3 regions of the Novilysobacter longmucuonensis genome follow, and region 3 is predicted to be linked to each of the others. Evidence: predicted binding sites of a transcription regulator. Region 3 holds the regulator's gene; each other region holds the start of a gene.

Region 1 (4,111 bases), on a different contig from region 3:
CCAGGCTGCGCGCCGCGGCCGAGGCCTCCTCGACCAGCGCGGCGTTCTGCTGGGTGCCCTCGTCCATCTGCAGCACCGCCTGGTTGATCTGCTCGATGCCGGTGCTCTGCTCCTGGGAGGCGGCGCTGATGTCGGCGATGATGTCGGTCACCCGCTTCACGCTGGTGACGATCTCGCCCATGGTCTTGCCGGCCTGGTTGACCAGCGTGCTGCCTTCCTCGACCTTGCCGACCGAGTCGTCGATCAGCTGCTTGATCTCCTTGGCCGCGCCGGCCGAGCGCTGCGCCAGCGAGCGCACCTCGGAGGCGACCACCGCGAAGCCGCGGCCCTGCTCGCCGGCGCGCGCGGCTTCGACCGCGGCGTTGAGCGCCAGGATATTGGTCTGGAACGCGATACCGTCGATCACGCTGATGATGTCGACGATCTTGCGCGAGGAGGCGTTGATGGCGGTCATCGTGTGGACCACGCGGCCGACCACCTCGCCGCCTTGGGATGCGACATCGCCCGCGCCGATCGCCAGCTGGTTGGCCTGGCGCGCGTTGTCGGCATTCTGGCGCACGGTGGAGGTCAGCTGTTCCATCGAGGAGGCGGTTTCCTCCAGCGATGCGGCCTGCTGCTCGGTGCGCTGGGACAGGTCGCTGTTGCCGGCCGAGATTTCGCCGGCGGCCGCGCTGATCGCGTCGCTGCCCTGGCGGATCTGGCCGACCACGGAGGCCAGCTGGCGCACGGTGCCATTGGCGTTGGCGGCGAGTTCGCCGAACTGGCCCGGCAGGTTGGCGTCGGCTTCGCGGGTGAGGTCGCCCTCGGCGACGGCGGCCAGCAGGGTGCCGACCTCGCTCAGGCCGCGGTCGGCGCTGATCATCAGCTCGTTCAAGCCTTCAATCATCTCGTGGTAGACGAACTCGAAGCGCCCGGCGTCACCGCGGCGGCTGAAGTCGCCGGCCACGGCGGCATCGACCAGCCCCTTGATCTCGGTATTGACCGCCAGCATGCGGGCCTTGATGTCATCGACCGCCTCGGTGATGCGCGCCTTCTTGCCCGGGAGCCGCTCGATGTCCTCCGACAGGTCGCCGCGGCCGTAGGCATCGATCATCGCGATGACGCGGGTCTGCAGGTCGATGTGCGAGGTCACCAGCGTGTTGATCTCGTCGGCCATGACCCCGAACGACCCCGGGAACGCCTTGGCGTCGAGCCGCTCGTCGACATTGCCGGCCTGGTGCGCCTCGAACACGGCGCGCTGCCCCTCCGCGAAGCCGCGCAAGCTGCCGACCGCACGGTCCAGGCTGACCGCGATGTCGCGCATCTCGTCGCTACTGCTGACGTTGACGCGCTGCGGGAACTCGCCGGCGGCGATCGATTCGGCCGCCTGCTTGATCGCCTGCAGCGAGCTGCGCGTGCTGCGGGTGAAACCAAGGAACAGGTAGGCGGTCAGCAACAGCACCCCGGCGATGAACATCCACATCAGCGCCAACTGGCGCTCCAGCGCGCCGATCTCGGCATCGGTCGCGGCGTACAGCGAGTTGCTGGCGCCGACCAGCGCGGCCGCCAGCGCCAGGCGGGTGGCTTCCTCGCGCGCGGCCATCGCCTTGACCGGCATCTCCGGGAAATCGGCATCGAGGATGCGCTCCTGGATCAGCTGGTCCTGCTTGGCGACCGCCGCGATCGCGCTGTCCAGCCGCTTGCCCAGGCTCTCGGCCAGCGACGGCATCGCCTGCTCGGCGTTGCCCGCGTCGAGCTGCGCACGCCGGCGCAGGAAGTCCTGCATGTTGCGCGTCACCGAGATGGCGGTGCGGTCGTCGACCCAGATCGCACCGTCGCCGAGTACGCGCATGGCGACGGCCGACTGCTGCGAGGTGTACTCGGTCAGCGTCGGCAGCCACTCGGTGGCGATCTGTCCGGTGTAGAGGATCTCTGCCCGGTCGGCCCGCGACAGGCTGCTGAGGTCGGCAATCAGGCCCATCACCTGGCGCAACTGGCGCACCGCCTCGTTGCGCTCCTCGACCAGCGCGTTCGCATCGGTGCCGCTGGTCGCCTTGGTCCAGGCGGCCCGGGTTTCGGAAAACGCGGCTTTCAGCGCGGCCGATTCGGGCAGGTTGCCCCGGGTCCACTGCTCCACGCGATCCAGCTCGCGGCTGGCCTGCGCGGACGCGTTGCTGAGTGCCTGCGGAGCTACGGCGTCGCCGGACGTGTTGCGTGTAGTCAGCTGGCGATATTCCTGCATCGCCAGCATCGAACGGTGCAGCCCGCCGAGCGGATCGATCACATCGCGCTGCATGCGCGCGGTTTCCAGATCGCTGCTGGCGCGGGTGATCAGCATGCCGCCGAGCACGCCGCAGGTCAGCATGAACGACGCGCCGATCACCAGCGCCTTCTGGCCGAAGCGCAGGCGCGCCATCAGTCGGGAGGCCGGCGCAAGTACGCGGTCAAGCAATGAGGAGGGCAGGCGGTTGGACATGGGGACCTCGGCAAAGGGGAAGCGCGACTGTGTCTGCCCCCGGCAACGGCGGCCGCGGCGGAAACTTTAGGTTCGTGACAGTGGGCCTCCGTAGAGCCGAGCTTGCTCGGCTGCGCCACCACCACCACTCGACCGGGCGACTTTCGAGATTTAGCCCCATAGGGACATCCGAGTGGATATGCGACGGCGCGCACATGCGGACGCTAAAGAATGCCCGCCCGCGGCCGTTGCCAAGAGTGCAGACCGCAACTCGGCCGTCCATACCGGAGGAGCACCCCATGTCCCGTAGATCCGTCGTTGCCACCGCGTTCCTCGCGCTGGCACTTGCGATGCCGGCCCACGCCAATCTCACGCCGATCAAGCGGGTTGAACCGGATTACCCGCGGGACGCGATTCGCGGCGGCACCGAGGGGTTCGTCGAGGTCGAGTTCACCGTCGGCGCCGACGGCAAGGTCGAGAGCGTCTCGGTGGTCAACGCCAAACCGTCGCGCACCTTCGAATCGGCCGCCGTGCGTGCGGTCAAGCAGTGGGAGTTCGCCCCCGGCGGCGGCCGCGGCAAGGTGCGGCTGGATTTCACGCTCTGAGCGTGCCGGGCTCTCTCTCCCGGGTTTGAAACAAAAACGCGCCGGCACGGCGCGTTTTTTTCTGCGGACCCAAGGTCGAAAGCATCGCGCAATGGGCGCTCCTGCGGGGCGCGTAAACTGTAGGCTGCGTTCCGCTGGCGGCGCAAGAGCATGGCTCTGACCGCTATGTCCTGAAATTGGCGCAGTCCGCCGCTTCCGACGCTCCGTCGACAAGCTGCATGGCCGCGCTGAACGCCGCTGCGCGGATGTCCCCGGCCATGGCGGAATCGGGCAGTGTTCGGGCGATCACCATGCCACCGATGCAGAGCGCGGCCAGCGACAATGCGCGCTGCCGCCCCTCGGGCGTGGCGTCCTGCAGATTGCTCTCGAACAGCCACACCATCGATTCCAGCAGGTGCTGGTAGGCCTGCCGCACCTCGGGGTTGGAGCGTGCGATATCGGACGGCAGCGCGATCATCGGGCATTGTCCGTCGCGGTCGCCCAGGTGTGCGGCCGACAGATACCCTTCGATCATCTGAACCGCCATCGACGCCTCACCGCGGTTCGGATCCACGCCGGCGTCGGCACGCCATTGCGCGCCGCGCCCCATCAGGAAGCTGGCGACGGCGGCCGAATACAGCGCCTCCTTGCTCTTGAAATGCGAGTAGAACCCGCCCCGGGTCAGGCCGGCTTCTTGCATGATCATGTCGATCGAGACGCAATCAAAGCCATGGCGGTTGAACAGCAACCGCGCAGCTTCGACGATGCGCGCGCGCGTCTTGTTCTTGTGATCGGGGCTGTAGGGCAAGTGATCTCCACCAATGGGCGCGCGCCAGGAAAGCCGCCTGCGCCAAAATATGTTCTTGATCATAAATTGTCACGCGTCAGGATGGAGTTGCCCTGAGTTCGGGGCGCAACTGAAAGGGACAAAGATGCCGCGTTACCTACTTGCATTTCACGGCGGAAAGCCGCCGGTGGACCAGGACGAGATGGCCGGTTTCATGGGCCGGTGGCGGGCATGGTCCGCGGGCCTCGGAGCGGCCATCGCCGACCAGGGTGCGGTGCTGTGCCGCTCGACGATCGTGACCGATGC
Region 2 (4,111 bases), on a different contig from region 3:
GGTGCATCTGCAGGAACTACCGGCTTCGCAGGTTGCTGAGACGCTGCATGGAGAATGCGTCTTGTGCCGATGCGGGATGCGCATGCCGCGCGCGGGTTGCCGGTGGGGCTTGCGCGCGCGGCGGTGGGTGGAGTGGAGCAGAGCCCTGGCGTTTGCCCGCCTTGTAGGAGCGGCTTCAGCCGCGAACCACAACCGTCTGCCGCCGCTGTAACCACCATCGAGCTTGCGCCGGGCAGGCCCGGCGCCACTCAGAACAGTTCGACGCTGCCGGCATCCATCGACTGCTGCATCACCGGCTTGTGCGGCGGACGCTCCCAGTCGCTGCGCATCTGGCCGATGCGCTGGACCATGCCGCTCAGCGCCTTCTTCATCTCGCCGTCGTGATGGCTGCGCTGCAGCAGATCCTGCAGCGCGGTGGCCTCCTTGTTGATCGCGCTCAGCCGCTCCAGGTGCAGGCCGGCGGCGCCGAGCGCCTGGGTGGCGATGTCCTCGAACTGCAGCGAGCGCACCGCTTCGGCGACCGAGCCGTCGATAGCGCGGCCGCACTCGGCGATCTCGCGCATGCCGTTGCCGAGGCCGCGGTTGATGCCGTCGACGCGCTCCAGCATCGCCGCGGCTTCGGCGCGGGCACCGCGTGAGCGGTCCAGGTCGCGCGAGGCCATGGTCGAGACGGTGTCGCGGACCTTGGCGATCGCGTCCTTGGAGCTGTGGGCGAGCTTGCGGATCTGCTCGTTGAACGCGGTCGAGCGCTCCGACAGGTTGCGCACCTCGTCGGCGACCACCGCGAAGCCGCGGCCCGCCTCGCCGGCACGCGCCGCCTCGATCGCGGCATTGAGCGCGAGCAGGTTGGTCTGGTCGGCGATCGACTTGACGTCCTCCAGCAGCGAGAAGATGCCGTCGAGGTGGTCGGCCATCGCATCGATATGGGTCACAGTGTTGCCGCTCTGGCCGGCGACGGCTTCCAGCGCCTCGACCAGTTGCTCCATCTTCTGGCTGGCCTGCAGCGCGAACTGGTGCACGTCGACCCCGCCGCCGTTCTCGTCGCCGGTGCGGTCGATGATGCGCGCCACCACTTCGCTCTGCTGGCGCGACTTGCGGTTGACCGCCTCGAAGCTGCCGCCTAGCTTGGCGACCGATTCGCGGATCAGTTCGCGGGTGCGCTCGATCTCGGTGTGCGAGCCCTTGACCTCGGCGCCGACGAAGCTGCGCAGTTCGTCGAGCAGGCGGGTCTGCTCACGCGCCAGCACCATCTGCTGGCCGCCGGGGCGGTACATGGTCCAGGCAAAGCCGAGCCAGGCCAGGGTCAGCGCCACCAGCGCGCCCAGGCGTGCGGCGCCCGGCCAGCCGAACAATTCGGCGCAGAACAGGAGAAGGGTCAGTGCCAGGGGTGCTGCCAGGCGAATTAGTACGCGGGATTCCATCGCTGCTCTCGTGCGGGGGCGGTCACTCCCGGTAACGGCCACGAAGGGGCGGGCTTTAGCGACCGGTTCCGCTTTTGCCGAATCGAACCCAGGAGCATTCGACGCGGATCAGAGCGAAAAAAAGCGGATAGAGCTTTCCAGGATGAAATGCCTTATCCGCTTTTTTTCGCGCTGATCCGTGTCAAAAAGCTTTTGATTGCGCACCAGGTCACGGTAGAGCCCGTCCTATGGCGCCTGGAGCAATCGTTCGGTGATGCGGGTCAGGGGAATCACATCCTGCGCCGCATCCAACGCCACGGCGGCGCCGGGCATGCCCCAGATCACGCTGCTGGCACGGTCCTGGGCGATGGTCACCGCGCCGGCCCGGCGCAGCGCCAGCAGGCCGTGGGCGCCGTCGTTGCCCATGCCGGTCAGCAATGCCGCGCCGGCGTTGGCGCCGGCATGGCGGGCGAGCGATTCGAACAGCACGTCGACGCTCGGGCGATGGCCGCGCACCATGTCGTCGTCGCCGAGCCGGGCCATCCAGCGTGCGCCGCTGCGCTCCACGCGCAGGTGGCGGCCACCGGGCGCGAGGTAGGCGTGGCCGGGCAGCAATGGCTGGTCGCACATGGCCTCGACGACGGTCATGCGGCTGTTGCGGTCCAGGCGCTGAGCGAAGGCGCTGCTGAACGCCGCCGGGATGTGCTGGGCGATGACCACCGCCGGCGCGTCGGCCGGCATCGTCGAGAGCACCTGACGGATCGCCTCGGTCCCTCCGGTGGAGGCGCCGATCGCGAGCACGCGATCGGTGGTGCGGTAGGCGATCGGACCGGCGCTGCGGGGCGCCGCCGATGGGGCCAGCACCGGTGCGACCCGCGCCTGCGCGGCCTGCTTGACCTTCTCGGTCAGCAGCTGGGCATAGCCGGCCAGGCCGCGGGCGACATCGAGCTTGGGCTTGGCGATGAAATCGACCGCGCCCAGCGCCAGCGCGTCCAGTGTCACCGCCGCGCCCTGTTCGGTCAGCGAGGACACCATCACCACCGGCATCGGCCGCAGCCGCATCAGGTTCTGCAGGAAGGTCAGGCCGTCCATGCGCGGCATCTCGACGTCCAGCGTGAGCACGTCGGGCGCGAGCTGCTTGATCTTGTCGCGCGCGATGAACGGATCGGCCGCCACGCCGACCACCTCGATGTCCGGATCGGCGCCAAGCAACTCCGTCATCAGTTTGCGGATCAGCGCCGAATCATCGATGACCAGCACTTTTACGGGTATGCGCGGCCTCGCCTCGGGCGCTTGGAGCACGGCCACCACCTCAGAACAGTTCCACGCTGCCCGTCACCGGTGCGCGTGTCAGGGTGCCGTAGTAGGCGCGTTCGACCTTGGCGATCTCGCTGTCGCGGGTGGCCGGCAGGCGGCGCACCAGGGCGCGGCCGGTCTGGGCGAAGAAGCACACCTTGCGCGGGTGGATATCGCCCAAGTCCTGCGCCAGCACCGGGATGCGCTCGGCCTGCAGGTACTCCAGCACGAAGCGCGCGTTGCGGGTGCCGATCGGATCGGTATGGAAGCCGCTGAGCACGTTGCCGCCGCCGAACACCTTGGCCAGCAGCCGCGGCCGGCGCGCGCCGCGCTTGAGCAGGCCGTTGATCAGCAGCTCCATCGCATGCATGCCGTAGCGCGCGCTGACGGTGTCGCCGCCGCGGTCCTGGCCGCCGTCGGGCAGCATGAAGTGGTTCATGCCGCCCACCGCCAGCGCGGGATCGTACAGGCACGCGGCCACGCACGAGCCCAGCAGGGTGACCAGCGCCAGCGGCTGATCGGTCACGACATAGTCGGCCGGCAGCAGCTTGATCGCCTCGGTCTGCAGCGCACTGTCGTAGTAGGTATCCGGCGCGGCTTCGGCCAGCGGCAGCACGGCGGCGTTCATCGCCTTGCCCCCAAAGCCACGCCGTTGCCGCGTCCTTCCGGACGTGGCGTCGCACCGGCCGCGCGGTAGGTGGTGCGCCCGCACGGCACGACCAGGTTGTGGGCGTGGGTGAAACTCTCGGAATGGCCGGCGAACAGCAGCCCGTCGGGTCCCAGCAATGGCGCGATGCGCCCCAGTACCTGGTACTGGGTCGGCTTGTCGAAATAGATCATCACGTTGCGGCAAAACACCGCGGTGAAACCGCCGCGCAGCTGGTAATCATCGGCCAGCAGGTTGAGCGGCCGGAACGTGACCAGCGACTGCAGCGCCGGGCGCACCCGGCACAGCTCCGCGTTGGGTCCGCTGCCGCGCTGGAAGAACGCCTGCTTGCGTTCCAGCGACAGCGCCGCGATGCGCTCCAGCGAGTACACGCCGCGCGCGGCGGTCTGCAGCACGTTGGTGTCGATGTCGGTGGCCAGGATGCGCACCGGCGGCGCCTGCGTACCGAACGCTTCGCATGCGGCGATCGCCAGCGAGTAGGGCTCCTCGCCGGTGGACGCGGCGCAGCACCAGATCGTCAGCGGCCGGCTGGCGGACCCCGGGCCGGCGCCGCGCAGGTGGGCGATGAGGTCATCGAAGTGGTACGCCTCGCGGAAGAACGAGGTCAGGTTGGTGGTCAGCGCATTGACGAACGCCTGCCATTCTTCCTCCCCGCCGACGGCCAACGTGCCGGCCTCCAGCGCATCGAGGTAGTCGCAGAAGCGCTCCAGGCCATGGGCGCGCAGGCGCCGCGCCAGGCGGCCGTAGA
Region 3 (4,111 bases):
CGTGACAGATCGTCACCATCGGCTTGAAATCCAGGAAGCCGGCGCCGCCCTTGATGGTGTGAAAGCCGCGGAACACCGCGTTGAGGCACTCGCGGTCGTCGGGCGCGTGTTCCAGGGTGACCATCTGCTCGCCGAGCTGGTCGAGGATCTCACGCGCCTCGACCAGGAAGTCGCTGCGGATGTCGGAACCCTGGTCCTCGAAGGCGGCGCTCATGCGCTACAGCCCCAGCGAGGACAGCAGCTGGTTGGCGTCGTCCTGGGTGGCCGGGGCCGGGTCGAGGCCCTCGACCGCCGGGCCGTGCCCGCGCGTGGACAGCTGCAGCGGCTTGTTGTCCTGCGGCGTGGCGTACTCGCCAAGGCCGACGTGCACCGCGCGCACCAGCTCGACTACGCGCAAAATGATCTGGCCGGTGAGGTCCTGGTAGCCCTGCGCGGCGGTTATTTCCGACAGCCGCGAGCGGATGCCGGCGAGCGCCTGCTGCTGCGCCTCGTCCTGCCCGGGGGGCAGTTGCCGCAGCAAGGCGCCGCATTCGTCGATCAGGTCCAGCGTGCGCAGGCTCGCGCCTTCGGTCAGGGTGACCACGTGTTCCAGTCGGGCACAGGCATCGGGCAGCGAGCTCCCATGTGCGCTGCCGGTGCCGTCGCCGAGGGCTTGCTCGAGCTCGCGCGCGAGCCTCGCCAGGCCCTGCACGAACGGCTGGGTACGCCACTGGATGAGCTCGTCGACGTTGGTCCGCCAGCTGGCGTGGTCCTCGTGCTCCAGTGCCCACAGCGCCGCATGCAGGCGCTTGGTGATGAGCTGGCGGTCCTCTGGGCCGAGGGCGTCGCTCGGGCCGGGGCCGGAGCCCTGACTCACGCGGCCGTCTCCAGGCGCTCGAAGATCTTGCCGAGCTTGTCGCCGAGCGTGCCGGCGGTGAAGGGTTTGATTACGTAACCGTTCACCCCGGCCTGCGCGGCCTCGATGATCTGTTCGCGCTTGGCTTCGGCGGTGACCATCAGCACCGGGATCTTCGACAGCGCGGCATCGCCGCGGATCGCCTTGAGCAGGTCGATGCCCGGCATGCCGGGCATGTTCCAGTCGGTGATCACCAGATCGAACGGGCCCTTGTGCAGCTCGACCAGCGCGCTGTTGCCGTCGTCGGCCTCGGTGGTGTTGAAGAAACCTAGATCGTTGAGCAGGTTCTTGACGATGCGGCGCATCGTCGAGAAGTCGTCAACGATCAGGATGCGGATGTTCTTGTCCATAGGGGGCTCGCGTTTGTCTTCTCGGGTGCTATCGGCGGGTGGACGGAATTCTTGAAGGGCGCTGGTGCGGGGAAGAAAGGGCGTTGGCCCGCAAAGGACGCGAAAGACGCAAAAAGGAAAGTGAGAAGAAAGAGGAGTAAGGAGGTAAGGAAGAGCGAGCCGCTTCTCCTTACCTCCTCACCTCCTTGCTTTCTTTTGCGTGCTTTGCGGACCAACCGCTCTCGCCCTAATCATCGTTCTCGGCCTCGTCGCGCCACTCGCCCAGGCGCGCGCGCAGGCGCAGCATGGCCTGGCCGTGGATCTGGCAGACCCGCGACTCACTGATCGACAGCACCGCGCCGATCTCGCGCAGGTTGAGTTCCTGTTCGTAGTACAGCGACAGCACCAGTTGCTCGCGCTCGGGCAGGTCGCCGATCGCGCCGCCGAGCGCCTCGCGGAACTCGTCGTGCTCGAACGCGCGCGCCGGCGTGGCGGTGCCGCGGGCGGCCAGGCGCGGCTCGCCGTCGTGCTCCTCGGCGTGCGCATCGAAGCTGATGAGCTGGCCGCGCGCCGCGTCCTCGAGCATGCGATGGTATTCGGGCAGCGACACGCCCAGCGCGGTCGCGACCTCCTGCGTGGTTGCGGCGCGGCCGGCCTTCTGTTCGATTTCGCGGGTGGCGGCGACCACGTCGCGGTAGCGGCGGTGGACCGAGCGCGGCACCCAGTCGCCGCGGCGGATCTCGTCGATCATCGCGCCGCGGATGCGGATCGAGGCGTAGGTCTCGAACGCCGCACCTTGATCCGCCTGGAAGTTGCGGGCGGCGTCGATCAACCCGAGCATGCCGGCTTGGATCAGGTCGTCGACCTCCACGCTGGACGGCAGGCGCGCGGCGAGGTGATGGGCGATGCGCCGCACCAGTTCGCCGTGGCGCTCGACGATGTCGGCGGCGGCGCCAGGCTGGCTCGAGCGCTGGTTCGACCGATAGGCAGCGGCCGCGACGTTCATGCCGCCGCACTGCGCGATGGCGGGGTCACCATGCGCTCCATGAAGAACTCGACGTGGCCGCGCGGACCCTGCGGGCTCTGCCACTGGCCGGCGCGGCGCGCGATGTCGCGGAACGCCAGCGCCGATGGGCTCGAGGGGAACGCCTCGACCACCGCCTCCTGGCGCTGGATCGAGCGGCGCAGCCACTCATCGCGCGGGATCGCACCGAGGTAGTTGAGGGTGATGTCCAGGAAGCGCGAGGTGACGCGTTCGAGCTTGTCGAACAGCTGCCGGCCCTCGGCCGGGTGCTGCACCTGGTTGGCGAGTACCTGGATCCGGTTGACCCCGCGGTCGCGGCTGAGCACCTTGATCAGGGCGTAGGCATCGGTGACCGAGGCCGGTTCGTCGCAGACCACCACGATCACGTCCTGCGCGGCCTGGCAGAAGGTCAGCACGCCGTCGGCGATCCCCGCGGCGTTGTCCACCACCATCGTGTCGATCGGCAGTTCGAGTTGGCTGAAGGCGTGCACCAGGCCGATGTGCTGCTGCGGCACCAGTTCGGTCATGTGGCGCTTGCCCGAGGCGGCTGGCACCACCCAGAGCCCGCGCGGGCCCTCGAGCAGGGTGTCGTGCAGCTCGCAGCGGCCGGCGAACACGTCGGCCAGGGTGAAGCGCGGCGACAGACCGAGCATCACATCGACGTTGGCCAGGCCCAGGTCGGTGTCGAGCAGCAGCGTGCGCTGGCCGGCATTGACCAGCGCCATCGCCAGGTTGACCGAGACGCTGGTCTTGCCGACGCCGCCCTTGCCGCTGGCCACGGAGATGACCCGCACCGGTGCCGCGGCAGGCTGCGGACCCGTCGGGGCGGCGACTTCGACTTGCTTGATCGGCTCAGCTCGCGACGACATGACGATCCTCGTTGGCAAGGGGGTGGGCAGGGTGGGCATCGGGACAATCGGCAGCACGGCGCAATTTCTCCAGTTGCAGGACCAGGCGCGACGCATCGGCGGTGTCCAGGTCGGCCGGCACCTGCTGTCCGTCGGTGGTGTAGATCAGCTTGAGGTCGTGGCGGACTGCGACCGACAGGGCGGCGCCGAGGCGGCCGGTCTCGTCGAGCTTGGTCAGCACCACGCCCTCCGGCGCGGCGAGGCGATAGCGCCGCACCACCTCGCCCAGGTCGTAGGGGTTGGCGTTGGCCGGCAGCACCAGCAGGCTGCGCAGGCGCTGGTTGGCGCGCAGCCAAGTGATCTGGCTGAGCAGGGCGAGATCGCGCACCGCGTAACCGGCGGTATCGACCAGAACCAGCGGGTAGTCGGCCAGCTGCTCCAGCGCCCTGGGCAGGCCCTCGGGGCCGGACGCCTCGCACACGGTGATGCCGAGCGTGCGGCCGTGGGCCTGCAGTTGTTCGCGGGCGCCGGCGCGCTCGACGTCGGTGGTGACCAGAGCCACGTCGCGGGCGCGGTGGCGTTGCGCATAGCGGGCGGCGAGCTTGGCCAGCGTGGTGGTCTTGCCGGCGCCGGTCGGGCCGATCAGTGCGATCACGCCGCCCTCGTCGATCGGCTCGCTGCGCGAGACGGTCAGCATGCGGGCGAGCTCGGCCAGCATCGGCGCGCGGGTCTTGGCCGGGTCTAGCTGCGGGTCGAGCTTGGCCGCGATGGCCTGTGCGAGGTTCTCGTCGCAACCGTAGCCGAGCAGGGTGTCGTAGGCGGCGGCGCGCGCCGGCGAACCGCGCAGGCGCTCGACCGCGAACTGGCCCATCTCGCGCTCGATCAGCTGGCGCATGTTGGCCAGTTCGTCGCGCATCGCGGCGATGCCGGGATCGAGGTCGCGGCCGCCGACGCTGCGCAGGTGCCGGGTGTCATGCCCGGCATCGTGTTCAGCGTGGCGTTCGGGCGGTTCGGC

Evidence for each region. The regulator FliA, encoded in region 3, starts transcription of late flagellar genes. The targets are predictions, from matches to a motif close to TAAAGTTTNNCNNNCNNNGGCCGATAA.
Region 1: a site for FliA is predicted at 2,498-2,524, ahead of ACJQWM_RS09645 (methyl-accepting chemotaxis protein). Genes of this name have one in related genera too.
Region 2: a site for FliA is predicted at 1,453-1,479, ahead of ACJQWM_RS09670 (methyl-accepting chemotaxis protein). Genes of this name have one in related genera too.

The regions. Positions count from the first base shown of each region.
Region 1 covers NZ_JBJMAW010000008.1:112,739-116,849, reverse strand. The annotation lists gene ACJQWM_RS09645 (methyl-accepting chemotaxis protein) at 1-2,455, opposite strand, end outside; gene ACJQWM_RS09640 (energy transducer TonB) at 2,734-3,039, shown strand; gene ACJQWM_RS09635 (TetR/AcrR family transcriptional regulator) at 3,203-3,889, opposite strand; gene ACJQWM_RS09630 (YciI family protein) at 3,993-4,111, shown strand, end outside.
Region 2 covers NZ_JBJMAW010000008.1:119,958-124,068, reverse strand. The annotation lists gene ACJQWM_RS09670 (methyl-accepting chemotaxis protein) at 249-1,421, opposite strand; gene ACJQWM_RS09665 (protein-glutamate methylesterase/protein-glutamine glutaminase) at 1,647-2,621, opposite strand; gene cheD (chemoreceptor glutamine deamidase CheD) at 2,713-3,324, opposite strand; gene ACJQWM_RS09655 (CheR family methyltransferase) at 3,321-4,111, opposite strand, start outside.
Region 3 covers NZ_JBJMAW010000025.1:10,850-14,960, reverse strand. The annotation lists partial or broken gene ACJQWM_RS14030 (Hpt domain-containing protein) at 1-214, opposite strand, end outside; gene ACJQWM_RS14025 (protein phosphatase CheZ) at 218-856, opposite strand; gene cheY (chemotaxis response regulator CheY) at 853-1,245, opposite strand; gene ACJQWM_RS14015 (RNA polymerase sigma factor FliA) at 1,472-2,230, opposite strand; gene ACJQWM_RS14010 (MinD/ParA family protein) at 2,227-3,117, opposite strand; gene flhF (flagellar biosynthesis GTPase FlhF) at 3,101-4,111, opposite strand, start outside.